Regions from separate parts of the Nonomuraea sp. NPDC004186 genome, predicted to be linked through region 2. Evidence: riboswitches for the same ligand, from Rfam matches in the RefSeq annotation. Region 2 holds a riboswitch; each other region holds the start of a gene.

Region 1 (6,892 bases), on a different contig from region 2:
GGGTGGCACGCCGTGAACACCAGCCGCAGGAGGTCGTCCTCGATCTCGTCCACCTCGGGCAGGTCCTCGTCCGTGTCGAGCCGGTGGCCGAGCTCGATCAGGTTACGTTCGAGGCGTTCGTTCCTGCGGATCAGGTCGATGGCGCGGCGCTTCGACACCGTCATCAGCCAGGCGCCGGGGTTGCGGGGCACGCCGGACTCCGGCCACTGCTCCAGGGCGGCGACCAGCGCGTCCTGGGCCAGTTCCTCGGCCAGGCCGACGTCGCGCACCAGCCCGGCGAGCCCGGCGATGAGCCGGGCCGCCTCGATCCGCCACACCGCCTCGATGGCCCGATGGGTCTCCGTCCCGCGGCGGGGGGTGGCTTGGGCCAGGTCGTCGGTGTCGGAAGCCATCACCGGCCCATGAGAGCAGCACGAAGGCGCCGATGGCAACCCGCGTCCCGTCCCCTGAGAGTGCCGGGGCGGGCGCGTGCGGGTGGGTCAGGGGTTGGGCGTGTCGGCGCCGAGGCGGTCGCGTAGTGCTTGTTCGCGTTCCCGCTCGCTCGCGGGCAGCGAATCGTCCGGTACGTCCGAAGCGTCGAACACCCGCCACACGTCCAGCCCGATCCCGTCGTACCCCGGCGGCACCGGCACGCGCATCGCCCATTCGATCGCCTCTTCCCGGGACTTGACCTGGATCAGCCAGAAGCCGGCGATGAGCTCCTTGGCCTCGGCGAAGGGGCCGTCGATCACGGTCGCCTTGCCGCCGCTGTACGCGATCTGGGCCCCCTGCGAGCTCGGGTAGAGCCCTTCGGCCGCCAGCAGCACGCCCGCCTTGGTCAGCGCCTCGTTGTAGGCGTGCATGTTGTCCACGACCTCCTGGCTGGGCAGCGCCCCGGCCTCGGTCTCCGCGTTGGCCTTGCCGACGATCATGAATTTCATGGGCGTCTCTCTTTCGTCTGGTTCGAGCTCCCGTCGAACGCGTCGAACGGCGACAGGCGGGATCGACACGTACGCGAGAGATTCATCGCGCGAACAGCCGGGCCGCGATGCCGTCCAGAACGTACTCGAGCCCGGTCTCGAACTGCCAGCCCGGCCGGTCCTTGTGCCTGCCCTCGTAGATGTACTGCCGGAAGCCGGGGTGGCGGCCGGTGTCGAGGAGGTACGTGAGCTGCGGGGCCATGCTGAGGTAGACCTGCTGCTCGCTGGACCAGCCCTGACCCGCCATGAGCCGGCGCATCGCGATCTCGGCGCCGGTGACTCCATGCGTGTAGGAGCCGACGGTGTTGACGACGGTCATCTTGGTGTCGGCGTCCAGGTCAAGGCCGTCGACGGCGCGCAGCGCGCGTTCCGCCACCGCCAGGCGGTTGGGGGTGACGGCGAGCATCGCGCTCGGCGGGAGCTGGGCGAGCCAGAGGTGCTTCAGCATCAGCTCGCGCGTCCTGACGGCGATCTCCCGCAGCGTCTCCCGCCATCCCGCCGTCTCGCCGGGCAGCTCCAGCTCGCCGTAGGCGTGGTCGGCCATCAGCTCCAGCAGCTCATCCTTGCCCGACACGTACCGGTACGCGGCCATCGGGGCGACGCCCAGCTCGGTGGCCAGCCGCCGCATGGTGATGGCGTCGAGGCCCTCCGCGTCCGCGACGCCCACGGCGGCGGTGGCGATGCGGTGCGGGGACAGGGTCCGGCGGGGGGCGGGCGCCGGGCGCTCGAGGCGGGCCCACAGCGGGGGCCTGTCATCGGGCTTGCGCGGGGCAGCCATGGATCGCCCTCCTCGCGACGAGTTGGTGTACAACGTATCAGAAGTAGACGACGTACACGCTGATCTACAATGTAAAGGAGCCGAGCTGGTCGAGAAAGGCGCGTGTGGTCGGGGGGCAGTCGTCCGCCGACGGAACGGCCAGGGCCAGCGAACGGGTCATCTTCGGCTCCAGGGGCCGGGTGACGACGGTGCCCAGGTCGGTGGGGAGGCCGAGGGTCGGGACGATGCTGACGCCCAGCCCCGCGGCCACCATCTCCAGGATGGCGGCGGGCCCGCTGGCCTCGAAGGCGACGTCGAGCCGTACCTGGGCCGTCAGCGCCGCACCCATGATGAGGGGACGGCAGCCGGCGGTGGTCAGGATGAACGGCCTGCCCTCCAGATCGGCGAGAGTGACGGCCGGGCGGGCGGCCAGGGGGTGGTCGGCGGGCAGCACGGCGACCATGTCGTGGGTGCTCAGGTGGACGGTGTGCAGGCCGGGCGCGGGGAGGGTGACGACGCCGACCTCGGCGGCGCCGCGGTGCAGCCATTCGCGGATGTCGTCGTCCATGCCCTCGAAGAGGCGTACGCGGACCTGCGGGTAGCGGTCGGTGAACGCGCGCAGCAGCTTGGCGACGAGCGTGCCGGTGGCGCTGGGGAGACTGGCCAGGCGGAGTTCGCCGGTGATCTGGCCGCTGGCGGCGGCCACGTCGGCGCGGATGAGGTCGAAGTGGCGCAGGGTCTCGCGGGCGCGGGCGAGGGCTCGCCGGCCGGCCTCGGTGAGGGCGATGCCGTCGCGGTGGCGGACGAACAGGGCGGCGCCGAGCTCGCGTTCGAGGGCGGCGATGGCGCGGCTGACCGCGGGCTGGGACATGCCGGTGTGCTCGGCGGCGGCGGTGAAGCCGCCGTGTTCGGCGACCGCGACCAGGGCCCTAAGCTGCGCCAATGTCATAGCGACATACCTTAATTGGTATTTGACGGGGACGCTTCCAGAACATGATGGTTATGTCCATGTTCGAGCGAATGACGATCGAAGTCGACGGCCGCGTGGCCAGCTATCTGACGTCGGGCGAGCGGGGCCCGGTGGTGTTGCTGTTGCACGGCACGTACTGGAGCCGGGTCTGGGCGCCGGTGATCGACGGGCTGGCGGCGGCGGGGCTGCGTCCTGTGGCGGTGGATCTGCCGGGGCTGGGGCGTTCCGGCGGGGAGCTGACGGCGGAGACGGCGGCGGTTCCGGCGCTGGCGGCGTGGGTGGCCCGGTTCGCGGCCGCGGTCGGCGCGGGGGAGCGGCTCTCGGTGGCGGGGCACGACATCGGCGGTGCGGTCGCCCAGCACCTGCTGGTGGAGGGGAGGCCAGAGGTGCGGCGGCTGGCGCTGGTCAACTCGGTCACATACGACTCCTGGCCGGTGCCCGGCGTGGCCCGTTACCGGGATCCGGCCGTGGTGGCGGCCACGACCGTGGAGGAACTGCTGGCCGCCCGCCGCAAGGCGGTCACCACCGCGCTCGCCCGGCCGGCCACCGAGGCGGAGCTGGCCGATTACCTTGATCCGTGGAACGACCCGCGGGTGAGCCGGTCGTGGATGGCGCTGGCGGGCGCGGCCGACAGCCGTTACACGCTGGACCTGGTGCCCGCACTCAGGGCCGATGGGACGCCGAAGCTGCTGGTGTGGGGGGAGGACGACACGTTCCAGGAGGTCCGGTACGCCGAGCGCTTCGCCGCCGAGGTGCCGAACACGACGCTGGTGCGCGTTCCCGGGGCGGGGCACATCCCGATGGAGAACGATCCGGCCGGGGTCACCCGGGCGCTGGCGGAGTTCTTTCTCGGCTGAGACCGCTGCGGGCGACGAGGGCGACGGTGGTGAGCAGGGCCAGGGCGGCCGCCAGGGCGGGTGCGGGGCCGGTCGTGAGGTGGAGGAGGGCGCCGGTCAGGGCGCCGAGGAACATCGCGGCAATGGAGGCGGATCGACGCAGGGCGGCCCGGCCCGGCGTGTCGGCGGCCAGGCTCGTGAGGGTCGTGGTGAGGACGTTGGTGACCAGGTCGGGTACGCCGAGCGCGCGTACGGACGCGTTCTGCAGGCCCATGCCGCAGGCGAGCAGCACGATGAGGGCCGCCTGGGACCAGGTCGTGCGGTGTCCGGCCGTGAGGGCGATCGCGAGGGTGGCGGCGACGAGGAGCGCGTGTACGGCGGTGGCGGCGGCGAACGCCCGCCGCGGGTTCGCGGTCCGCCTGATCACCCGGCCGGCGCTCCAGGCACCGGCTCCGAAGGCGACGAGGGCCGCCGGGGAGGCCCATCTGGACATCTGGGCCTCCCCGGCCAGGGCGAAGCTGAGGAAGACGATGTTGCCGGTCATGTTGGCGACGAAGACGCGGCCCAGGCCGAGGAAGCTGACGGCGTCCACGAGGCCGGTGACGAAGGCCAGGAGGATCAGCAGGGCGGGCAGGACGCCGTGCGGGTTGGCGCCGCGCGGGAAGAGCCCGTCGGCGATCCGTCGCAGCCCACTCCGCACCAGCCTTCCGGGGCGTCTGCGCGCGGCTGGCATGGTGGGCGGCTCCTTGGCGAGGTCGCGGGCGGTTCGCCTCGGGTCTTCCCCGGTGACGGGCCGCCGCACTCGCGGGGGGTGAAACGCGACGGCCGAACGGCACCGGTCGCCGGGTTCCGCTCGGCACGCCGCCGCACTCGCCGGGGGTGAAACGCGACGAGCGCGCGTCCCGTTGCGGGACGCGCGCTCGTTCGGCGCTGGGGGAAGGCCGGCCAGGAGGTGCCTGGGGGAGTCCGGTCAGTAGGCGCCTGGGGGAAGTCCAGCCTGGAGGGGGACAGTCCGGTCAGGAACGGTACTGGGGGTAGCCGTAGCCGACGACCTGGGACTTGGGACGGACGCGCTCCTCGACCTTGCCGTTGCCGGTGTTGCCCTCGACGGTCGAGATGGTGCCGTCGCCGTTGTCCTTCTCGACGAACCCGACGTGCTTGATGTCGTTGAGGTTCTTGCTGCCGCTCCACGAGAAGTACACGATGGCGCCGGGCTTGGCCTCGGTGCCGAAGCGGTGGTTGGCCTGGAACCACTTGGCGTGGGCGACGGTCCAGGCGTCCCAGCCGATCTGCGAGCGGGCGCCGGTCTGGTCGCCCACCCAGGAGACGAACATCGCGCACCAGGCGGCGTTCAGGTAGTCGGCGCGGCTGCCGCCGTCACGGGCGATGGTCTCCGCGGCGCGCTGCGAGTTGGCGTACCAGCGCTGGAACTTGGTGCCGCCGCCGGCCGCGTTCTCGGTGATGCCGACCTGGGACTTGGCGAGGGCCAGGACCTCGCCGGCGGTGACGCCGGCCTTGGCCTCGCGCGAGCGCTCGGCGTGGTCGGCGACGGTGGCGGTGCCGGCGACGGTGTCGATCGGCTGCTTGTCCGCTGCGGTGGCGCTGGTCATGTGGGCGCCGAACGCGGTCCCGAGGATGGTGGCGCCGAGAAGGGCGCGGGCGATGTTGGTCTTCGCAGCGGAGGTAAAGCGGATGTTGGCCATCGAGGGGGTTTACTCCTTGCTTCCATGCCGCTTACCGGGTTAGCTGACGGGTTCGGACGTGGAAGCTGCCCTACGGCACCGAAGTGCCGATTCACCCCAAAGGACGTGGGTCCCCGGTTCCGCCCGAGGGCGGATTCAGCGGTCACAGGACGTTCCTGTGATGTGTCTTGCGATGGTCGGACAAGTCCGGACAAACCGGACGTATGTCTCAAGAATGCCTCAAACGTAATGCATAAGGCAAGAGCGTTACAAATCGATAAAGGCCCAGCTAGGCGACCTGCCTGCGAGCCTCGGCCAGAAGCCCCATCATGGCAAGGGATTCGTCGAGCGGCATGATCGAACTTTCGGTCCTGCCTTCGGCCGTCGCGGCCCGGACCTCGCGGAGCTCCCCGGCGTACCCGTTGTCCGCCGGATCGAGGATGTACTCCTCCGGCTCCATGGAGGGCCCGGAGAGCAGAATCCGCGGCGTGGCCCAGAACGGTGCCTGGAGGTCCGCCCGCATCTGAGTCCCTACAACACTGGCATGGTTCGGGTAATTCCCGAGCAACGAAGTCTCCACGAGAGCCTTCCTGCCACCGGGGTAGAGCAGCACGCCGCCGGCCTCCGCGTCGACGCCGTTGGGCGCCAGAGTGCCGGTGATCCGCAGGTCGGAGGGCATGCCGAGGATCAGCTGGGCCAGCCCGAACGGGTAGATCCCCAGGTCCAGGAGCGCCCCGCCGCCGAGCTCCGGCGCCCACAGCCGGTGCTCCGGGTCGTAGGACTTGGCGAAGCCGAAGGAGGCGTGCACCGAGCGGAGGTCGCCGAAGCGCTCGTCGGCCGCGATCTTCTGGACGAGCGGGTTGAACCGCATCCACATCGCTTCCATCAGGAACACGCCCGCCTCGCGCGCCAGGCGTACCATCTTCTCCGCGTCGTCCACGGTGGCGGCCAGCGGCTTCTCGCACAGCACGGCCTTGCCCGCGGCGATGGCGACCTCGGCCACCTCCAGGTGCTGGGCGTGCGGCGTCGCCACGTAGATCGCGTCCACGGCCGGGTCGGCGCAGAGCCGCTCATAGGAGTCGTACGCGGACTCCGCCCCCAGCGTGGCGGCCAGCGCCTGCGCCCGCCCCATGTTCCTCGATCCGACGGCGGCCACCCGCATGCCCGGTTCGGCCGCGATGGCCGCCCCGACGGTCCGCGCAATATTCCCTGTCGCCGCTATGCCCCACGCAAAATCCCGCACGCGGGAGATCGTAGACGAGTCAGGTCATGTTGAACGTGTCGGGGTCGGGTCCGATCCGCTGGCCCCTGTTCATCGCGCCGATGGCGGCCATGTCCTCGGCGTCGAGGATGAAGTCGAAGACGCCGATGTTCTCGGCGATGCGCGCCGGGGTGACCGACTTGGGGATCGCGACGTGGCCGAGCTGCAGGTGCCAGCGGAGCACGATCTGCGCGGGCGTCTTGCCGCACTTGTCCGACAGCTTGGCCAGCGCGGGGTCGTTCAGCAGGCCCTGGCCCTGGCCGAGCGGGCTCCACGCCTCGGTGAGGATGCCGTTGGCCTCGTGGAAGGCGCGCAGCTCGCGCTGCTGGAGGTACGGGTGCAGCTCGATCTGGTTGATGGAGGGAACGAGGTCGGTCTCGTTCATGAGGCGGGTGAGGTGGGCGATGCTGAAGTTGGAGGTGCCGAT
Region 2 (6,892 bases):
CCGTTGTGGCTCGACAATTCGCGCGGCTGGCGGAAGGCCGGCTGCGCCTGCGCGGTCGGGGTGGCCGGACTCGCCGGGCCGGCAGGACCGCCTGGGGCGGCCTCCATTGTGGCGGTGGTGCCGCAGCCGGTCGCCATCAGCAGGGCCGGTCCCAGCAAGAGGACGGCTCTGGACAGGGACATGGCGCTCCTTGTGACGACGAGGTCGGCTACGTGGATGCCCGGTGTCGGCTCGCCCACGCGGGAGCTGGCCCGCATTTTCACAAAGATTGGCCGTTGGAGCGGCTGTGCTGCGAGGCGCGCGGACCAGGAGGCGGCGGAATGTCAGGCGAAGTGCCGGATGGTCGCAGGGTTGGCGGCCTCGTACGGGTGCCACTGCTCTGCGGCGGGCCCGCCAGAGACTATGAAGGCCGCTACCGCGTGAGAGAACGTGTGGCCGAGCGAGCGGGCCGCGACGGTGGCCTCGCCGAGCATGGGACTGTCGGGGTAGGGGTCGATGGTGTCGAAGAAGAAGGGGAGTTCCACGCAGTGCGCGGCGCCCAGGTGTGCGGGGTCCTGAGCCGGGGCGTAGTCGAACTGGTAGACGTAGGTGGGGTTGCCGGCCGCAGCGTGGTGATCGGCGATGGCGAGGGCCCCGTCGCGGAAAATGATCTCGGTCTCGACCTCGGTGAAGACGTCGCTCGGTGTCGCGTGCGGAAGCCGGGCGGCGGCGCGGTCGAACCGCTCGGCGCCGCCGTCGATCTGGCCGGCCACGATCGATCTCGCCTGGGCGGCGGTGACGGCCTGGATGCGCGGGTCGAACGCGAAGAACGCCGCCATCTCGTTCCTGGTGGTCCCCGTCAGCAACTGCTTGCCGTCGAGGCGTCCGTAGGCCAGCGCCTGTTCCCACGCCTCGGGCATCCCGAAGGCGCCGAGGACGGGGTACATCGGCGGAGCGACGCTGCCCGGGCGGAAGATGTCCTGGGCGAGCTGCCGGTAGGCGGCGAGGAGCTGCTCGGCTGGGACAGCGCGCAGGATGGTGATGTGATCCGGGCCCCGCTCCAGGTTGAGGATCTTGAGGAAGCGTCGGGCATGGTCGGCCGCCTCTCCGGGGTCTTGCGGGGGGAGCCCCCAGGGGCCGCTCTGGGTGATGACCCGCTTGATCGGCGGGCCGGTGACCGGTGAGAGGGCGAGGTAGAGGGCGGAGAAGGCGCCGGCGGACTGGCCGCCGACAGTGAGGTTGCCGGGATCTCCCCCGAAGGCGGTGATGTTGCGCTTCACCCAGGTGAGGACGGCGGCCTGGTCCTGCACGCCGAGATTCTCGATGCCGAGTTCCGGGAGGTAGAGGTAGCCGAGGGGGCCGACGCGGTAGTTGGCGGTGACGACGATGATGTCGCCGGCGGCGGCCAGGTTCCGGCCGTCGTACCAGTCCCAGCCACCGGATCCGCTGGTGAATCCGCCGCCGTGGAACCACACCAGGACCGGGAGGGCGTGCGGGGCGGGTCCACCGGCCGGCAGGCGGGGGGTCCACACGTTGAGGGTGAGGGAGCCGTCCTCGTTCCAGTCGGGGGTGCGGTGTCCCATGACCGCTTCGAGACGGGAGGGGGCCTGGGGGACGGACGGGCCGGGGCAGGCGGCATCCCACCGGCCCGACCAGTCGGGGTGCTGCTCGGGGGCGGCGAAGCGCCGGTCCCCCAGCGGGGAAGCCGCGTAGGGGATGCCGCGGAACGCGGCGACGCCGTCCTCGACGGTGCCCTGCACGCTCCCCGACTCGGTGTCCACGACGGGGCGTTCCCTCACGATCATTGATGTCACCTTCCTTGCCGGAGTGATACGCCTCCGTTCTACGGTCGTTCGGCGGAAAAGAGCGAGCACACCGCTCCTGCACGACGGCACGCTGCGGCCCACAGCGATCCGCAATCCCGCTCTCTTTCCTCGGCTCATCCCCATGGCGTTGCGGATCCGGTGCCGGCCCAGCCGCATTCAGGCGATCGCCGCGGGACTGGCGCGGCGTGCCGACACGGTGTGGGTCGACATTCTCGGCGGCGGTGACGAGATCAGCAGCGTGCTCTTTCTCGACGGGCCCCAGGCCCGGACCTCGCTGCTGCTGCGGGACCTGCCCGCCACGGCCGCCGTCCATTCGTGGGACGCCTACTGGGCATCGGCAGCGAGGCGCTGCTGTGGATCGCCACCGGTCCGGGCAGCCTGGAGGCGACCGGGCAAGAGTTGAGCCGGCATCCGCAGGTGCGGTTCACCGCGGCCACGACCGGGGCGGCGAACCTCCTGGTGGCCGTCGCGGCCGACGATCTGGGCGGGCTGTACGCCTTCCTCACCGAGACTGTCGGATCGCTTGACGATGTCCGCGGGCTGGAGGTGACCCCGATCCTGAGCTCACTGAAACGGACCGGCCTCCTTCGCCGATCCGAGATCTGAGTTCCTCAACCTGTCGCCGCCCACGACCCCCGCGCGTCATGACGTATCGTTCGCCAGACCTCCTCGCCGCCGCCCGAAGGAGCACGTCAGGTCCCGAGATCACGGATCGGCCCACGTTCTCGTTCCATTGCTCCCGTCGGAGATGCGCGCGGCTCCAGCACGTCATCCGGTACGCCACCGCCCCCGGCCGGAACCCTGATCAAGGTCGACCAGGGCTCTCAGCGCCGCTGACTACCGCCGCGGCCCTTTGCCGAGTTACCCCGGGGGGTATATTGGGCGCGGAGGTGGTCCGGGTGGAGATGGACGCGACCGTTCTGAGGGATGCGCTGACGCGGCTGAAGCGGGCCCACGGCCAGCTCGGCGGGGTGATCGCGATGATCGAGAACGCCGAGGACTGCGAGAAGGTGCTGACGCAGCTGGCGGCGGTGTCGAAGGCGTTGGACCGGGCCGGATTCAAGATCATCTCGACCGGGTTGCAGCAGTGCCAGGTGGCGCGCGAGCAGGGCGAGGAGCCACCGATCAGCGTTGAGCGGCTGGAGAAGCTGTTCCTCGCTCTTTCGTGACCGTGTGATCGGGTGAGCCGGGGCACCCATATGTTCTCTTGATACCCCCGGGGGTATTTGACGATCGAAAGGAGACAAGGAGATGACGATCCAGGTCGAGGTGATCGAGACCTCTTCCCTGGGGGACCGCAGTTATCTGGCCCATGACGGGCGCGTCGCGGTGGTGGTCGATCCGCAGCGCGACATCGACCGCGTCCTCGCCCTGGCCGGTCGCCTGGGGGTGCGGATCACCCACGCGGTGGAGACCCATCTGCACAACGACTACGTCTCCGGCGGTCTGGCGCTGGCCCGGGTGAGCGGGGCGGCGTACCTGGTGGGCGGGGCCGAGGAAGTCGGCTTCGACCGCGTGCCGGTGTACGACGGAGATCGGATCGCCGTCTCCGAGCGGATGTGGCTGGAGGCGGTGACCACGCCGGGACACACCTTCCACCACCTGTCCTACGTGCTGGCCGGTCCGGGTGGGCCGGAGGGGGTGTTCACCGGAGGATCGCTGTTGTTCGGCGGCACCGGGCGTACCGACCTGCTGGGCGCCGAGCATGCCCGCACCCTGGCCCGCCACCAGCACGCCTCCGCGCGGCGGCTGTCCGGCCTGCTGCCCGACGGCGCGCGGCTCTGGCCGACGCACGGGTTCGGCAGCTTCTGCGCGGTCACGCAGTCCGGCGCGTCCGCCTCGACCATCGGCCGGGAGAAGGACGTCAACCCGGTGCTGCGGATGGAGGCCGACGACTTCGTCACCCACATCCTGGAAGGCCTGGACGCCTACCCCGCCTATTACGCCCACATGGGCGCGCGCAACGCCGCCGGAGCGGAGCCGATCGACCTGACCCCGGCGCGGCCGGCCGACAGCGCTGAGCTGCTGGCTCGCCTGCGGGCTGGCGAATGGGTGGTGGATCTGCGCTCACGCAAGGCGTTCGCGGACCGGCACCTGGCCGGCACGCTCAGCTTCGGCCTGGACGGGCCGATGGCGACCTGGCTGGGCTGGCTGGCCCCGTGGGGCACGCCCCTCACGCTGCTCGGCGAGTCGGCCGAACAGGTCGCCGCCGCCCAGCGCGAGCTGGCCCGCATCGGCATAGACCGCCCGGCCGCCGCCTCGACCGGCACCGTCGAACAGTGGGCCGGACACGACCCGGGCCTGATCGCCGAGCTGACCACCGCGACCTTCGCCGACCTGGCCGCCGCCCGCGCGGGAGAACGGGCCACCGCCCGTGCAAGCGAACCGGCCATCTCCCGCGCGGGGGAACCGGTCGGCGGCCCGACCGTCCTGGACGTGCGGATGGGCAACGAATGGCGGGCCGGTCACGTGGCCGGCGCCGTGCACATCCCGCTGCCCGAGCTGCCGGAGCGCCTGGCCGAGGTGCCGGAGGGAACGGTGTGGGTGCACTGCGGCACCGGCTACCGGGCGGCGGCGGCCGCGAGCCTGCTGGCCCGCGGCGGCCGCCAGGTGGTCCACATCGACGACGCCTACTCCCGGGCCGCCGACGCCGGCCTGCCCATCACCACCCCCGACGAGGCCCCCTCTTGACCACCCTCGGCCCCGGCGACACCAGGACGCCTGCCGCGATCCGGCGACGCACCGGGATCCGGTGACCCGCCAGGATCCCGTGACCCGCCGGGGCCGATCGACGTGCGGACCCCCGGAGAGTTGGAGCCCGCCCACCTGCCCGGCTCCCGCGTGCCCGACGGCGCCGCGGACGTCAAACGATGGCTGGAGTCACGATTACCCGTAGAACGGCGTTTGGTCACAATGGCAACGCATGAATGGCCTGCCCCACCCGTGCCGAGATCATAAAGGCCCGGAAGCGACTCCCCCGATTCTTTGCCAAGCACCAGAATCCCTACAGGCACGGCATTTCAGTGCCGCCCGGTCGCCGACACCCGCGAATCGGATTTGCACTACTTGCACCATCTATGGATATATGTCTATCTTTTGCCTAGTTGCGGCACGGATGTGGCGCTCTTTCGCCGCATCGTTGCCGCTTCGTTGACCGGACCGCGCGCTGCCCGAAGAAGCCCTTCGGGGACAGCGTCCGGCCGCCGAATCCGCGCCTCGCGGAACCGGGGACCCACGTTCTTGGGGTGAATCGGACGCCAGCCCAGGCTGCGCCAGGTAGGGCACTTCCAGGCCCGAACCCGTCAGCTAACCCGGTAGGCGGTATGGAAGCAAGGAGTCAATGCCTCATGTCCAAGCCCCGGCTTGCCACAATCGCCTACATCCTCAAGAATCACCGCGATCTCCTCACCAAATACCTCAGCTTCGCCGTCGCCGTCGCGATCCTCGCCGCAACCGCCGCCATCACCACCTTCGCATTCGCATCGCCCACCGAGCAGAGCCCGGTGCAGGCGACTCGTCATGGAGCCGGACCCCTCATCTACGGCCTGGACATCTCCAATTACGAGCCTCTGTACGACTGGAATGCCAGCCCGGCCAAGTTCGGCATCATCAAAGCCACAGAAGGCACGTCCTTCCGCGACGCCTCATTCGCCAGGCACTGGCGCGAGCTGGGCAAGAAGGGCATCGTGCGCGGGGCGTACCACTATGGCCATCCCCGCAACAATCCCATCGCGGAGGCCGAGCACTTCCTGTCCGTGGTGAACTCGCAGCCCGCCAAGGCCGGCGACCTGCTGGTCCTTGACCTGGAGACCGCGAACGGCAGATCCGTCGCCGAGGTCAACGCCTGGGCCAAGACGTGGCTGTCGTACGTGAAGGACAAGACGGGGATCACCCCGATGTTCTACAGCGGCTGGAACTTCGCCAACAAGTACGGCAAGGGCCTGTCCGAGTACCCGCTGTGGGTCGCCCACTACAGCAAGGCCAAGGGGGCCATCACCCCGCCCGCCGACTGGAAGTCCTGGGCCATCCACCAGTACTCCGAGGTCCCTGTCGACCAGAACGTCTCCGCGCTGACCGCCGACCAGTTGCGCGGCCTGGGCCGCCCCACGGCCTGAGCCCACACGGCGGGTCCGCACCGCGATCGGGTGGACGCCGCCCCGCGTGCTCCTCTCGGCCCGGAGGAGCTCGCGGTGGACGCCGGTCACGGATGGCACCGGTGAAGGCCGCCTCGGACAACGGCTGACCCCGGCAGTCTTGCCCAATGCAAATCTTGCACAATGCCATGAACACTCACGCACCCTCCCGCGTATCCCTCAGTGACCGGCACCACTCACGAAGGCCGCGTCCAAGGGACCGGAAGGGGATGACGGCGTATGCGACTCCTCGACAGCCGTCGCGCTCTCATCAGTTGCGGCATTGCCGCCCTCTGCACTCTGACCGCCTGCGCCGGCTACACGCCGACGCCCGTCTCTGACACCGCCGGCCTGAGCACCGAGCCGACCGCCGGCCTCAGCACCGAGCCGACCGCCGTCGAGACCGGACCGACCGACGCACCCACCGTCCAACCCGTGGAGGACGAGCCGGAGGCCCGCACCCGGCAGACCAAGTGGGGACCGCTGTCCGAGGCCGACCAGGAGCTCATCAAGAAGGTCCGGCTCGCCAGCCTGTGGGAGATGCCCATGGCCCAGGACGCGATACAGCGCGCCAACAGCGCCCGCGTCCGCCAGGTCAGCAAGGAGATCGCGGCTCAGCACGACATGCTCGACGGGCAGGTTCGCGACGTGGCCGCCAAGCTGAAGGTCAAGCTGCCGGTGAAGCCCACGCCTCAGCAGCAGGACTGGATGACAGATATTTCCGGCAGGTCCGGATCCGCCTATGACAAGACGTACGTCAAATGGCTGCGCCTGGCGCACGGACAGATCTTCACCCTGATCGGCACGGTACGCGGCACCACGCAGAACACCCTGGTCCGGCGCTTCTCCGAACAGGCCAACGCCGCGGTGCTCAACCACCAGCGCCTCCTGGAGAGCACCGGCCTGACCACACCCGAGAGCTTCCCCACCCCGTCCATCTGACGACCGGGGACG
Region 3 (6,892 bases), on a different contig from region 2:
ACGCCTCCAGCATCCCTACAGTCCGGAAGACGCCCCACAGCGCGATGAACAGAATGTAATAGAGCACCCCGAAGACGAACGCCTCAATCGCCCGGGCGGCGAGCCGTTCCCACCATTCCGCGGGCGGCGCGTCCGCCCGCGGCGGCGACCCGGCCATAACCCCCACCTCGCGTCATCAGCGGCTCAGGTTCCCCATTTTGGTACGGCCTGTGCACACAAAACAGGGGCCGACGCGAAGCCGGCCCCTGCTTTTACCTGACGCTTGGACTACTTGATCTTCACCACCACGGTGTTCGCGAACTTGTCCGCGAACGTCTGCTGCAGCGGCTTGTCCCAGAGCTGGGAGGCGCCGTTGACGCCCACGGCCGCGTAGGCGAGCAGCGTGCCGATGAAGCTCAGCGGGAGGGCGCCGAGCACATAGCCGCCCCAGGTGACGCCGGCGCGCTTGAGCGCCACGTCGGTCGGCAGGCCGCCAGGCGGTATGCCCTGGCCCACGGGGACGACCTTGATGCCCATGACCATCTTGCCGACAGTCTGCCCCTTCGCCTTCAGCAGGAAGAAGTCGTAGAGGACCCATATGACGGTCACGATGATCGTTATCAGGATGCCCACGACCAAGCTCGAGAAGAAGCCGCTGCTGCTGCCGCTGCTCGAGACGTAGCTGGCCACGAGGATCGCCGTCAGGATGGCGCTGATGACGAGGTTCACGATGAAGAGGATGACTCCGTCGATGAGCCTCGCCACCAGGCGCTGCCACCACTCCGCCAGCGGTGCCGGCGCGCCGGGCGGCTGCACGCCCACGGGCCCGGGCTGGCCGTAGGCCTGGCCGTAGCCGGGCTGGCCGTACTGCTGCGCCTGCCCGTAACCCTGCTGCCCGTACTGCTGCTGGCCGTACTGCTGGTCGCCGTAGCCCTGCTGTGCGTAGCCGGGCTGGGACTGCTGCTGCTGGCCGTAGCCCTGCTGGCCGTACTGCTGCTGGCCGTAATCGGGCTGCGACTGGGGCTGCTGCCCGTACTGCTGCTGACCGTAGTCCGGCTGGGACTGCGGCTGCTGGCCGTACTGCTGCTGGCCGTAGTCCGGCTGCGACTGGGGTTGCTGGCCGTACTGCTGGCCGTAGCCCTGCTGGCCCGACTGCGGCTGCTGCCCGTAACCCGGCTGGGACTGGGCCTGCTGGCCGTAGCCGGGCTGGGACTGCTGCTGCTGGCCGTACTGCTGGCCGTAGCCCTGCTGACCCGACTGCGGCTGCTGACCGTAGCCCTGCTGGCCGTACTGCTGCTGGCCGTAGTCCGCCTGGGACTGCTGCTGCTGCCCGTAGCCCTGCTGGGACTGGGCCTGCTGGCCGTAGTCAGGCTGGGACTGCTGCTGCTGGCCGTACTGGGGTTGCTGGCCGTACTGCTGCTGTCCGTACTGGGGTTGCTGACCGTACTGCTGTTGCTGTCCGTACTGCTGTTGCTGGCCATAGCCCTGCTGACCGTACGGGGGCTGCTGCCCATAGGCGTCGTCCGCCCGGTAGCCGATCACAGTCGCGTCCGGGTCGGGCTCGCCGGGGTGGCGGCCCTGGTTCTGCTGCCCGTAATAGGGAGGCGCAGAGTTGTCTCCGGATTCGTCCTGTGGATACGGCGGCTGTCCGGTGCTCACCGTGTCACCTCGCTTCGAGTGCGCATGTGGCACGTGTCAGGACACATGCCTGTGCTGCCCAACGTATCGACATAGGTATCAACAATCACCTTTCCATCTGGTCAAGGTCCACGTCACCCGATGTCAGGTGGAGCAGCATGCGGGTGTTTCCCAGCGTGTTCGGCTTGACGTGTTCAAGATCCAAAAACTCGGCAACACCCTCGTCGTACGAGGCCAGCAGTTCGGCGTAGACCTCAGGTGAGACCGGTGTGCCCTGAATCGGGCGGAACCCGAGTCGCGCGAAGAAGTCGACCTCAAAAGTAAGACAGAATACACGTCGCAGACCCAAATCCTTAGCCTGCTGGATCAGCGCGGAGACGATCCGGTGGCCGACGCCCATCCCCCGGCACTCGGGATCCACCGCCACCGTGCGGACCTCGGCGAGGTCCTCCCAGAGCACGTGGAGCGCGCCGCAGCCGACGACCTGCCCGCCTCGCTCGGCCACCCAGAACTCCTGTACGTCCTCGTACAGCGTCACCGTGGCCTTCTCCAGGAGCCGCGGCCCCGCCCCCGCGTAGGTGTCCACCAGGCGTCTGACCATGCGCACGTCGGGCGTGCGGGCACGCCGGACCACCACCGCGGTCTCGGGCACTGTCAGCTCGGCCACCTGCTCCATGGTTCTCCAGGGTACAGATCTCATTACGGCTCAGCCCTAACTCCCATGTCTCGGCCCATCTTGTTACATCTTGTGGTCAGATCGGCACGGGACCGCGCGGCCAGCTCGCACCCGCCGAAGGCGCGGACAAATAGGGCGTAGGGCCTCTTCTGCACGGGTGCCCACGAGATCACCTTGTGACCCTTCGGTTGTGAAACCTCTACAGACTTGGCAGTTCTGGTTGAGCACGAACCCGGAGTGCATTAGTGTCCAGCGACAATGTTTCCCGCGTGTCGCGCGGGAGGCACGCCCAATTCTCGCAAGAGAAGCCGGGGAACCGCCGGTGGCGACCTCCGACGCCACCACGGGGTGAATCCGAGTCTTTCGGTAGGGCTGCTCCGGCCCGAACCCGTCAGCTAACCCGGTAGGCGTCGACGAGAGGAGCTGGTTGGTGAAGCCCACGCTCAGCGGTGGGGGGAAGTCGGCGGGCAAGCACGCCCGCCCTCCGGAACGGGCCCGGCGGCCACGCCGCGTAGGTGTGGTGAGTCTCACAGTCGCCGCGCTGCTGTTCGCCATCCCCGTCGGTTCGGCGTCCGCGGATCCCGAGCCCTCGCTGAAAGAGCTCGCCGACCAGGCCACGAAGTTGCACACCGACATCGAGACGCTGAGCGAGCAGTACAACGGCCAGCGGGAGAAGCTCAAGACCGCCAAGAAGGCCGCCGAGGCCGCGGAGAAGACGCTGACGAGCAGCGAGACGGATCTCGCCGCCAAGCGCTCGAAAGCCGTCGCGCTGGCCCAGAACGCCTACATCACCGGCGGTCTGAAGACCCTCGCCTTCGCCACCTCCGACGACCCCGAGGGCTTCCTCAACCGCGCCGCGACCTCGTACGCGCTGCAGACCGAGCAGGGCGAGGAGATCAACCAGCTCACCAAGGCGATGGACACGGCCACCCGCGCCAAGGAGAGCGCCACGGCCCGCATCGACGAGGTCCAGAAGCTCGTCACGGACCTCGAGGCCAAGCGCAGCAAGATCACCAAGCTGGTGACGAAGGTCGAGAGCAGCCTGTTCAGGCGGGCCCTGGGCGAGGCCGGGCGCCCCGGCACGCGGGCCGTGCGCGTCAACCTGCCGATCCCGGGCTCGGGGAAGGCCGCTGAGGCCGCGCGGTGGGCGCTCACGCAGCAGCTCAAGCCGTACGTCTGGGGCGCCGAGGGCCCCGGCTCGTACGACTGCTCCGGGCTCGTCATGGCGGCGTTCCAGCGGGTGGGCATCTCGCTGCCGCACTACACCGGCGACCAGTGGACGGCCGGCCGGCACGTCTCGCGCGAGGAACTCCGGCCGGGCGACCTGGTGTTCTTCTACAGCGACCTGCACCACGTGGGCATCTACATCGGCGGCGGCATGATGGTGCACGCCCCGCAGACGGGTGACGTCGTACGGATCGCGTCGATCGCGAGGCGGCCGTTCGCCGGCGCGGTGCGCATCGCCGACTGAGCCCGCACCCCGGCGGTCCGCCGCGGCTAGATCAGCTGGCGGCGGGCTGCCCAGGCCACGGCCTCGATCGCCGTGGCCACGCCTATGCGGTCGCAGATGCCGCGCAATCTTCGTCGTACCGTGCGCCCGCTGATATCCAGCCGCCGCCCAACCCGATCGACCGTGACTCCCTTGGCCAACTCCGCCAGCAGCGCCAAATCAGCATGGCTGAGCTCAACGCCTTCAGTGAGCACATCCATCGGGAGCCCTCCCCCCAACAGCAGAACTTGGACCTCACAGACGGGCCAAAGCCGCTCCTCGCAGACGGTAAACGCATCGTGGAAAGGTCGTCAAGCATGACAATCGCCGCACTTGACGAGCGCTATTGACATGATCCGCTATATATGACGCACTCGCGATATGTCAGAACGTAGAGTGATCACATTGGGGCTTCCGGAATGGCCCTGACCAGCGTTCCGGTTTTCGATCAGTTCGCCATGGATATTCCGCATGATCGATACCCGCGTTATCGCGGGACACGCGTCCGTGACGCGATCTTTCCGGCGCACGGGAAGCCACCAATCGCTCGCTTTGTGCAGCGCTCCCACATGATCCGACAACCCAGGTCAGGCAGTTGATTAAGGCAATTGGATCAATCCGCCATGGCAATTGCCGCCGGGGGTTCAGGTCGGCGGCCCGCCGGGTGGCGGGCGTCCTGCTCTGACCGCCGGGCCGGGCGGCCTCGTTTCCGGGTGCGCGTGCCCGGCGGGATCACAGGGGTGGCTGGGGCACCACGGACGCTCCCTGACCCGCGCCTCCGCGGCCTTGACGCGATGCTTACAAGCGGCTTCGGATCGGAAACCGGGCGGCCCGGAAGCCGGATTCGCGACGGCGATGATCGCTCAGGCGCCGGCGGCGTCGTAGCGGTCCCTGGCGGCCTCGACGTCCTCCATGTGCGCCTCGGCCCAGCTCTTGATCGCGGCCACCAACGGCATCAGGCTCTCGCCCAGCGGGGTGAGCGCGTAGTCCACCCGTACCGGCACAGAAGGGGTGAGCGTGCGCGAGACCAGGCCGTCACGCTCCAGGCCGCGCAGGGTCTGCGTGAGCATCTTCTGGCTGACGCCCGCGATGCGCCTGGACAGGTCGCTGTAGCGGCGCGGGCCCTGCGCCAGCGCGGTCAGCAGGAGGGTGACCCATTTGTCGCTGAGAGTGTCGAGCAGCTTCCTGGAGGGGCATTCGGCGAAGTACGCGTCGAAGACCTGCCTGGCCTCGTCCCGCTGCTCCGCCGCCGTCTTCGTGGCCATCCGCTCGCCCCTTCCCGATCCCTGCTTACCAGGAGAGAGTAGAGCGCCCGGGGCGGGCGCTCTACGACGGCGGCAGGACGCGGGTCAGTGGGTGGGCTTGACCAGCGGGAACAGGATGGTCTCGCGGATGTTCTTGCCGGTGAAGGCCATGATCATCCGGTCGATCCCCGCGCCCATGCCCCCCGTGGGCGGCATCGCGTACTCGAGGGCTTGCAGGAAGTCCTCGTCCAGTTGCATCGCCTCGAGGTCGCCCCCGGCGGCCAGGAGGGACTGCTCCACCAGGCGGCGGCGCTGCTCGATCGGGTCGATCAGCTCGGAGTAGGCCGTGCCCAGCTCCGTGCCGAAGCCGATCAGGTCCCACTTCTCGGTCAGCAGCGGGTTGTCCCGGTGCTGGCGGGTCAGGGGCGAGGTCTCCAGCGGGTAGTCCATCACGAACGTGGGCTGGACGAGCGTGTGCTCCACCAGCGCCTCGAAGAGCTCCTGCACCAGCTTGCCCTGGCCCCACTTCGGGTCCCAGTGGATCTCGCGCCGATCGGCGATCTTGCGGAGCTCCTCCAGGCCGGTCGCGGTGGTGATCTCCTCGCCCACGGCCTCCGACACCGCGCCGTACAGGGTGATGCGCGGCCACCGGGCGATCCCGAGGTCGACCTCCACCCCGTCATGGACGACCACCGTGGTGTCCAGGGCGGCCACCACGGCCTTCTGGTACATCCGCTGGGTCAGGTCGGCCATGTCGTTGTAGTCGAGGTAGGTGCCGTAGGCCTCGAGCATCGTGAACTCGGGGTTGTGCGTGGAGTCGGCGCCTTCGTTGCGGAAGTTGCGGTTGATCTCGAAGACCTTCTCGATGCCCCCGACCACGAGCCGCTTGAGGTAGAGCTCGATCGCGATGCGAAGGTAGAGCTCCATGTCGTAGGCGTTGATGTGGGTCTTGAAGGGCCGGGCCGCCGCGCCGCCGTGGATGGGCTGCAGCATGGGCGTCTCGACCTCGAGGTAGCCCTCCTCGTGCCAGAAGTCGCGCACGGCGCGCACCGTGGCGCTGCGCAGGCGGGCCATCTTCCGCGACTCGTCGTTGACGATGAGGTCGACGTAGCGCTGGCGGACGCGCGCCTCCGGGTCGGTGAGCCCGACGTGCTTCTCCGGCAGCGGACGCAGGCACTTGGCGGTGATCTGCCAGCTGTCGGCGAGGATGGACAGCTCGCCGCGCCGCGAGGTGATGACCTCGCCGGTCACGCCCACGTGGTCGCCCAGGTCGACGTCGCGCTTCCACGCGGCCAGCGAGTCCTCGCCCACCTTGTCGAGCGAGATCATGACCTGCAGATCGGCGCCGCCGTCGCGGAGCGTGGCGAAGCAGAGCTTGCCACCCACGCGGTTGAGCATGACGCGCCCCGCGACCGCGACCGTGTCGCCGGTGGCGGTGTCGGGCTCCAGGCCCTGGTATTTCTCCCGGACCTCGGCGTTGGTGGCCGTACGGGGGAAATTCACCGGGTAAGGGTCGACGCCTTCGCTGCGAAGGCGGTCGAGCTTCTCCCTCCGGATGCGCATCTGCTCGGGAAGTTCGTCGCTCACAAGAACAAAGGGTAGGGGATATGGCGACCTGCAAGGGTTCGTCGGCACGCTGCAGGACCGCTGCAAGAGCCCTCTTCTATCAATGTCTCACGAGCTCAGGGGGGAACCGGTAGGGAGCCGGTCCAAGGGGAGCTCAAGGAGAGAAGATGTTGAAGAAGATCGCGACAGGCTTCCTCGCCGTCGCCGCCACCAGCGCTCTGGCCCTGTCGCTGCCTTCCGCCGCCAACGCCGCCACGGCCGGCGCCGCGAACCACGACGACGACTACTCCGACTACTGGA
Region 4 (6,892 bases), on a different contig from region 2:
GCGGCGGCCGGGCCCTCGCGGACCCGGCCGTCCCCACTAGACGATCTTGTGGATCCAGTTGTGGGCGTCGGGGCGGGCGCCGTACTGGATGCCCACCAGCTCCTCGCGCACCCGCATCGTCACCGGGCCGGGGTTGCCGTCGGCGACGCTCCAGGAGCGGTCGGCGCCCTTCACCGTGCCCACCGGCGTGACCACGGCCGCCGTGCCGCACGCGAACACCTCGGTGAGCTCCCCGGACTCGCATCCGGCCTGCCACTCGTCGATCGAGATGAGGCGCTCCTCGGTCTCCAGGCCCAGGTCGCCGGCCAGCTCCAGGATCGACTCCCTGGTGATGCCGGGCAGCAGGGTGCCGGTCAGCGCGGGGGTGACGAGCTTGTCGCCGAAGACGAAGAACAGGTTCATCCCGCCCATCTCCTCGACGTACTTGTGCTCGTGAGCGTCCAGCCACACCACCTGGTCGCAGCCGTTCTCCACGGCCTGCCGCTGCGCGACGAACGCGGCCGCGTAGTTGCCGCCGCACTTCGCGAAGCCCGTGCCGCCGGGGGCGGCCCGCGTGTACTCGGTGGACAGCCAGACGGAGACGGGCTTGAGCCCACCCGTGAAGTACGAGGCCGCCGGGGAGGCGATGACCATGTACTTGTACGACTTCGACGGGTAGTTGACACCGAGCCCCGCCTGGGTGGCGATCATGAAGGGGCGCAGGTAGAGGCTGTGACCCTCGGTCGTGGGCACCCATTCCCTGTCGGTCTGGACGAGGAGCTCGAGCGACTCCACGAAAGCCTCCTCCGGCAGCTCCGGCATGGCCATCCGGAGCGCGGAGCGGTTGAAGCGGGCGGCGTTCGCGTACGGGCGGAACGCGACGATCGAGCCATTGGCCTGGCGGTAGGCCTTGAGCCCCTCGAACAGCTCCTGCGCGTAGTGGAAGACCGAGGTGGCCGGGTCGAGCGAGAGCGGGCCGTACGGAAGGAGCTTGGCGTCGTGCCAGCCCTGCCCCTCGGTGTAGTCGATCGAGACCATGTGATCCGTGAAGGTCTGCCCGAAGCCGGGGTTCGCCAGTACCTGCTCCCGCTCGGCCGCGGTGCGAGCGTGGTCGGATAGCTGCACGTCGAAGCTGAGCTTCTGAGCGATGGTCATGACGTCGGTCCTTCTCTCTGCGAATCTGCCCAAATCTACAAGAAATCTGCGGATCGGTGCTGGTGAGCGGGCGCTGCCCGGAAGGCAGTCCCGGTACTTCCTATTGTCTCGCTATATGGGATGGCAAGCGGCCAATGCGGCGATCAGCCCTTTTGGACGCAAAAAAGCGCCTGGCGGCCCTCGTCGGACCACCAGGCGCGTTGGGGGCTAGGCGGTCCTAGCCGGATACTCGCGCGGTGATGTCGTCACCGATCTCGTGGGTGGTGCGGCCCGCCCAGCCGGCCAGCCGCTCGAGGATGTCATCGGCGACCGCCTGCTCGACCTTGGCCGCCTCGGTGTGCAGGCCCAGGTGGTCGAGAAGCATGGCGACGGACAGGATGGTCGCGGTCGGGTCGGCCTTGCCCTGGCCGGCGATGTCGGGGGCGCTGCCGTGCACCGGCTCGAACATGCTCGGCGCGGACCGCTCGGGGTTGATGTTGCCGCTGGCGGCCAGGCCGATGCCGCCCGCGATGGCGGCGCCCAGGTCGGTGATGATGTCGCCGAACAGGTTGTCGGTGACGACCACGTCGAACCGTTCCGGCTGGCTCACGAAGAACATCGAGGCCGCGTCGATGTGGCAGTAGTCGGTCGTGACGTCGGGGTATTCCGCCGCCAGGCGGTTGACCGTGCGCTGCCACAGGTCACCGGCGAAGGTGAGGACGTTGGTCTTGTGGACGAGCGTCAGCTTCTTGCGCGGCCGCGTGACGGCCTTCTCGAACGCGTAGCGCACCACGCGCTCGACACCGTAGGCGGTGTTGAGCGACTCCTGGGTGGCGATCTCGTGCGGGGTGCCGCGCCGCATGGCGCCGCCGGTGCCCGCGTAGAGGCCCTCGGTGCCCTCGCGGACGACGATCATGTCGATGTTCTCCGGCGGCGTGTCCGCCAGCGGGGTCTCCACGCCGGGGAACAGCTTGACCGGGCGCAGGTTGACGTAGTGGTCGAACTCGAAGCGGAGCCGCAGCAGCAGATCGCGCTCGAGGATGCCCGGCGGCACGCTGGGGTCGCCCACGGCGCCGAGCAGGATCGCGTCGTAGCCGCGCAGCTCTTCGAGCACGGCGTCGGGCAGCGTCTCGCCGGTACGGTGATAGCGTGCGGCTCCCAGGTCGTAGTGAGTGGGCTCGATCTTCGTGCCAACTGCCTCCAGGACCTTGAGCCCTTCGGCCACGACCTCGGTGCCGATCCCATCGCCGGGGATGACGGCCAGACGGATGTTACGCGACTCCATGGGCGGTACCTTACCGCGTCGTCTCGGCTGACGAACACTTCATCTCATCTTTCGGACGCCCCCTTTGTCCGGTATTGCGGTTCTTTGACCGTTTCGTTAAAGTCACCGACCAGCCTAATCCGCGCGCCGTTGCGTGGAGTCGGGGACCCACATTCCCCCTGGGGCGAGTCGGCATCCCCATGCCGTAGGGCTACTTCCAGGCCCGAGCCCGTCAGCTAACCCGGCCGGCCGTATGGAAGGACAGACCCCTGTCTCGAATCGCCATTGTCCTGGCGGCGGGCGCCGCCGGGCTCATGCTGGCCTCCCCAGCCCATGCCTCGTCCAAGCTCGACGACCTCACCACCCTGACCGGCGGCCAGATCAAGGAAATCCAGGAGAAACAGGCTCCGAAGCCCGCCTGGAAGGTCGCCATCAAGTTCGCCATGAGCAAGCGCGGCACCCCGTACGTGTGGGGCGGCGCCAGCCCGAGCGGATACGACTGCTCCGGGCTCATGCTCAGGGCGTACGAGCACGCCGGAATCGAACTCCCCCGCACCGCCGCCGAACAGTACGGCGCGTTCACCAAGAAGATCGCCTGGAAGGACCTCAAACCCGGCGATCTGGTCTTCTTCCACGGCCTCGGGCATGTCGGGATGATCTCCCGGCCCGGCTACATGGTCCACTCGCCGCACACGGGTGACGTGGTCAAGGAAGAGCGCCTGACCTCCTGGCGCAGAGACTCCTTCGTGGGTGGCGTCCGCCCCGACCGCAAGGGCGTACGCCTCTGGTCCAAGCTCCAGGAGCAGCGCGACGAAACGCCCACCACCCTCACGGCCACCCTGTAGGAGGCTGCGGCGTCCGCCTCCCCACGCGACGGTCAGGGGAGGCGGGCGTCGAAGATGAGCTCCCAGGCACGGGTCCTGGCGCGGGCCACCGCGCCCAGCAGGACGCCGCTGTCCCCCAGCGTGCTGGCCACCACCGACGGCCGCAGCGGGCCGAGCTCGGCGATGCGGGCCTCGATGGACTCCCCCAGGAGGTCCAGGTTGCGGCCCACGCCGCCGCTGAGCACGATCACCTCCGGATCCAGCACGGCGGCCACCGCCACCAGCAGGCCGCCGATGCGGCGCCCCTCGGCCTCCACCACCGAGCGGGCCACTCTGTCGCCGGAGGCCGCCGCGGCGAAGACCTTCTTGGCCGTCCGCAGGCTCAGGCCGGCGGCGCGGGCCGCGCGGACCACTCCGGGCGCGGCGGCGACCGCCTCCGTGGCGCCGTGGGCCAGGGCGTCACCGGCCGGCGGCGCCGGGTCCTCGGTCGCGGGCAGGTACGAGACCTCCCCCGCCGCTCCCCGGGCGCCCACGTACAGCTCACCGTTGATCACGATGCCCATCCCGACGCCGGTGCCGACGGACACCAGCGCGAAGTTGGACGTGCCGCGCCCCGCCCCGTGCGTGTGCTCGCCGACGGCGGCCAGGTTGATGTCGTTCTCGATGACGAGGTCGACCTCCATCTCGCCGCGCAGGCGCTCGGCCAGGTCGGAGCCGGGCAGGTTGGGGGCGAACTCCAGGCGGCCGAGCTCCGGGTCGTACACGCCGGGCGTGCCGACGACGGCGCAGGCGATGTCGGGCCAGTCGACGCCGGCCTCGTAGGCGGCGGCCCGGCACAGCTGTCCGACCAGGAGGGCCAGTTCGGCGGAGGTGAGGGCGGTGTTGCGCCCGTCCCTCCGGCCGGCGAATTTCCCGCGCAGGTCGGCGACGGCGACCCTGATCCAGTCACGCCCGATGTCGACGCCGGCGACGTGGGTGGCGGCGGCGTTGACGTCGTACAGGGACGTGACCGGCCCCGGGCGGCCGGAGACCTCGCCGACGAGGTGAACGAGCCCGTCCACCTCCAGCCCGGCCAGGGCCGCGGACACCGTGGGCTTCGACAGGCCGGTGATCTTGGCGAGGTCGGTGCGCGAGGCGGGGCCGTGCTCCTGAAGATGGTCGAGCAGGCGGCGCTCGTTCAGCACTCGCAGCATCCGCGGATTACCCAGGTCGCCCCGCATCTCACCCTCCTTGAGGAAACAGAGCCTAGCCAACTCGCCTGATAGTAAATTACCTTTCTTACCAAGCACAGGGGCGGCACATCCGGAAGGACGAAGTGCGATGCACCGAGCATGGCGATCAATCCCTGTCGCGGCGGTCCTCCTGGCCGCCGCCTGCGGAAACGCCGGGAACAGTGCCGGAAACGGCACCGGCGCCACCACCACCACGACCACGCAGAACCAGGGCGGCAAGACGATCGCGCTGTTCCTGCCCGAGTCCAAGACCACCCGGTACGAGGCGTTCGACCGCCCGCTGTTCGAGGCGAAGGTCAAGTCGCTCTGCCCCGACTGCAAGATCCTCTACAGCAACGCCGAGCAGGACGCCCCCAAGCAGCAGCAACAGGTCGAGGCCGCGCTCACCCAGCAGGCCGACGTGCTCGTGCTCGACGCCGTGGACGCCAACGCCGTGGCTCCCCTGGTGAACCAGGCCGAGCAGAAGAAGGTCCCGGTCATCGCCTACGACCGGCTGATCTCGGGGATCGACTACGCGTACTACGTCTCGTTCAACAACGTACGGGTGGGCGAGATGCAGGGCCAGGCCCTGCTCGACGCCATGACCGCCAGGGGCACGGCGGCGAAGGGCCAGATCGTGATGATCCACGGCTCCCCCACCGACCCCAGCTCGGCCGACTACAAGAAGGGCGCCAAGAGCGTGCTGGACGGGAAGGTGAAGGTCGGCAGGGAGTTCGACACGCCGGACTGGAGCCCCGACAAGGCGCAGCAGGAGATGGAGCAGGCCATCACCGCGCTGGGCAAGGACACCATCACCGGTGTGCTGTCCGCGAACGACGGCATGGCGGGCGGCGCGATCGCGGCCATGAAGCGCGCGGGCTACAAGCAGCTCCCGCCGATCACCGGCCAGGACGCCGAGCTGGCCGCCGTCCAGCGCATCCTCACCGGCGAGCAGTACATGACCATATATCTGGACATCAGGGCGGAGGCGGAGAAGTCCGCCGAGCTCGCCGTCGCCGTCGCCAAGGGCGAGCAGCCCACCGCGCCCGCCAAGGTCAACAACGGCGCGGCCGACATCCCGGCGTTCCTCCTCGACCCCATCCCCGTCACGGCCGACAAGGTCAAGGACACGATCGTGAAGGACGGCTTCTACACCGCCGCCCAGCTCTGCACGGGCGAGGTCAAGGCCGCCTGTGAGAAGCAGGGCATCGAGTAGATGCTCTCGGCGACAGACATCTCCAAACGGTACGGGGCGGTCCAGGCGCTCGACGGGGCCCGCCTGGACCTGCGCCCCGGCGAGGTCGTGGCCCTCATGGGCGACAACGGCGCGGGCAAGTCCACGCTGGTCAAGGCCATCTCGGGGGTCGTGACGCCGGACGCCGGCACGATCACCGTGGACGGCTCGCCGGTCAGGATCGCCAACCCGCACGACGCGCAGGCCCTCGGCGTCTCGACCGTCTACCAGGACCTCGCGCTCTGCGAGAACCTCGACGTCGTGGCCAACCTCTTCCTGGGCACCGAGCGCCGCCGCGGCTCGCTGCTGCGCCACATCGCCATGGAACGCGCGACCCGCGACCTCCTCGGCCAGCTCGACGTGCGCATCAGGGACATCAGGGTGCCGGTCGCCATGCTGTCGGGCGGCCAGCGGCAGTCGGTGGCCATCGCCAGGGCGCTCATCGGCGAGCCACGGCTGGTCATCCTCGACGAGCCCACGGCGGCCCTGGGGGTCGAGCAGACGGCGCAGGTGCTGGCGCTGATCGGGCGGCTGCGCGAGCGCGGGCTCGCGGTGCTGGTCATCTCGCACAACCTCGCCGACGTACGCGCGGTGAGCGACCGCGTGGTGGTGCTGCGGCTGGGCCGCAACGCCGGTGAGTTCACCACGGCCACCGCCTCCCAGGAGGAGATCGTGGCCGCGATCACGGGGGCGGGGACATGACCGACACGCTGGTACGCAGCCCGTACACGCCGAAGGTCGCCGTCGAGCGGCTGCGCCAGGGGGACGTCGGCGCATGGCCGGTGGTCGGCGGGCTGATCGCGATCGCGATCGTGTTCAGCACGCTCAACGACCGCTTCCTGTCCCCCGAGAACCTCACCAACCTCGTGCTCCAGATGGCCGCCACCGGCACGATCGCGCTCGGCATCATCATGGTGCTGCTGCTCGGCGAGATCGACCTGTCGGCGGGCTCGGTCAGCGGCCTGTGCGCCACGATCATGACGATCGTCCACGTCAAGCAGGGCTGGAACCCGCTGCTCGCCATCCTCCTGGCGCTCGCCGTGGGCGCGGCGATCGGGTTCCTGCACGGCCTGATGCTGACCAAGCTGCGGATGCCGTCGTTCGTCGTGACGCTGGCCGGGCTGATGGGCTGGCTGGGCCTGCTGCTCTACCTGCTGCGGCAGGGCGGGACGATCAACCTGCCGTTCACCGGCTTCATCTCCAAGCTGAGCGACACCTGGCTGCCGGGCTGGCTCGCGTGGACGGT

Evidence for each region. A riboswitch is a leader RNA that binds a small molecule or an ion and turns the genes downstream of it on or off. The one in region 2 is predicted to bind cyclic di-AMP.
Region 1: linked by a shared signal. The riboswitch ahead of ACWEPL_RS42345 (CHAP domain-containing protein) and the one ahead of ACWEPL_RS56770 (glycoside hydrolase family 25 protein) in region 2 are both predicted to bind cyclic di-AMP.
Region 3: linked by a shared signal. The riboswitch ahead of ACWEPL_RS17555 (C40 family peptidase) and the one ahead of ACWEPL_RS56770 (glycoside hydrolase family 25 protein) in region 2 are both predicted to bind cyclic di-AMP.
Region 4: linked by a shared signal. The riboswitch ahead of ACWEPL_RS02055 (C40 family peptidase) and the one ahead of ACWEPL_RS56770 (glycoside hydrolase family 25 protein) in region 2 are both predicted to bind cyclic di-AMP.

The regions. Positions count from the first base shown of each region.
Region 1 covers NZ_JBSGFQ010000072.1:2,880-9,771, reverse strand. The annotation lists gene ACWEPL_RS42375 (RNA polymerase sigma factor) at 1-392, opposite strand, end outside; gene ACWEPL_RS42370 (YciI family protein) at 480-920, opposite strand; gene ACWEPL_RS42365 (TetR/AcrR family transcriptional regulator) at 1,003-1,737, opposite strand; gene ACWEPL_RS42360 (LysR family transcriptional regulator) at 1,802-2,665, opposite strand; gene ACWEPL_RS42355 (alpha/beta fold hydrolase) at 2,737-3,543, shown strand; gene ACWEPL_RS42350 (YoaK family protein) at 3,509-4,255, opposite strand; gene ACWEPL_RS42345 (CHAP domain-containing protein) at 4,539-5,225, opposite strand; cyclic di-AMP (ydaO/yuaA leader) riboswitch at 5,239-5,376, opposite strand; gene ACWEPL_RS42340 (Gfo/Idh/MocA family protein) at 5,494-6,447, opposite strand; gene ACWEPL_RS42335 (aldo/keto reductase) at 6,467-6,892, opposite strand, start outside.
Region 2 covers NZ_JBSGFQ010000141.1:13,992-20,883, forward strand. The annotation lists gene ACWEPL_RS56745 (multicopper oxidase family protein) at 1-182, opposite strand, end outside; gene ACWEPL_RS56750 (carboxylesterase/lipase family protein) at 324-1,784, opposite strand; gene ACWEPL_RS56755 (Lrp/AsnC ligand binding domain-containing protein) at 2,121-2,411, shown strand; gene ACWEPL_RS56760 (metal-sensitive transcriptional regulator) at 2,711-2,974, shown strand; gene ACWEPL_RS56765 (MBL fold metallo-hydrolase) at 3,057-4,496, shown strand; cyclic di-AMP (ydaO/yuaA leader) riboswitch at 4,997-5,141, shown strand; gene ACWEPL_RS56770 (glycoside hydrolase family 25 protein) at 5,153-5,920, shown strand; gene ACWEPL_RS56775 (DUF4142 domain-containing protein) at 6,179-6,880, shown strand.
Region 3 covers NZ_JBSGFQ010000018.1:115,771-122,662, reverse strand. The annotation lists gene ACWEPL_RS17570 (RDD family protein) at 1-157, opposite strand, end outside; gene ACWEPL_RS17565 (RDD family protein) at 268-1,638, opposite strand; gene ACWEPL_RS17560 (amino-acid N-acetyltransferase) at 1,724-2,293, opposite strand; cyclic di-AMP (ydaO/yuaA leader) riboswitch at 2,570-2,718, shown strand; gene ACWEPL_RS17555 (C40 family peptidase) at 2,814-3,764, shown strand; gene ACWEPL_RS17550 (LuxR C-terminal-related transcriptional regulator) at 3,791-4,003, opposite strand; gene ACWEPL_RS17545 (winged helix-turn-helix transcriptional regulator) at 4,646-5,047, opposite strand; gene lysX (bifunctional lysylphosphatidylglycerol synthetase/lysine--tRNA ligase LysX) at 5,132-6,613, opposite strand; gene ACWEPL_RS17535 (hypothetical protein) at 6,760-6,892, shown strand, end outside.
Region 4 covers NZ_JBSGFQ010000002.1:90,512-97,403, forward strand. The annotation lists gene ACWEPL_RS02045 (branched-chain amino acid aminotransferase) at 37-1,134, opposite strand; gene ACWEPL_RS02050 (3-isopropylmalate dehydrogenase) at 1,352-2,398, opposite strand; cyclic di-AMP (ydaO/yuaA leader) riboswitch at 2,500-2,643, shown strand; gene ACWEPL_RS02055 (C40 family peptidase) at 2,692-3,222, shown strand; gene ACWEPL_RS02060 (ROK family protein) at 3,255-4,421, opposite strand; gene ACWEPL_RS02065 (sugar ABC transporter substrate-binding protein) at 4,522-5,628, shown strand; gene ACWEPL_RS02070 (ATP-binding cassette domain-containing protein) at 5,629-6,348, shown strand; gene ACWEPL_RS02075 (sugar ABC transporter permease) at 6,345-6,892, shown strand, end outside.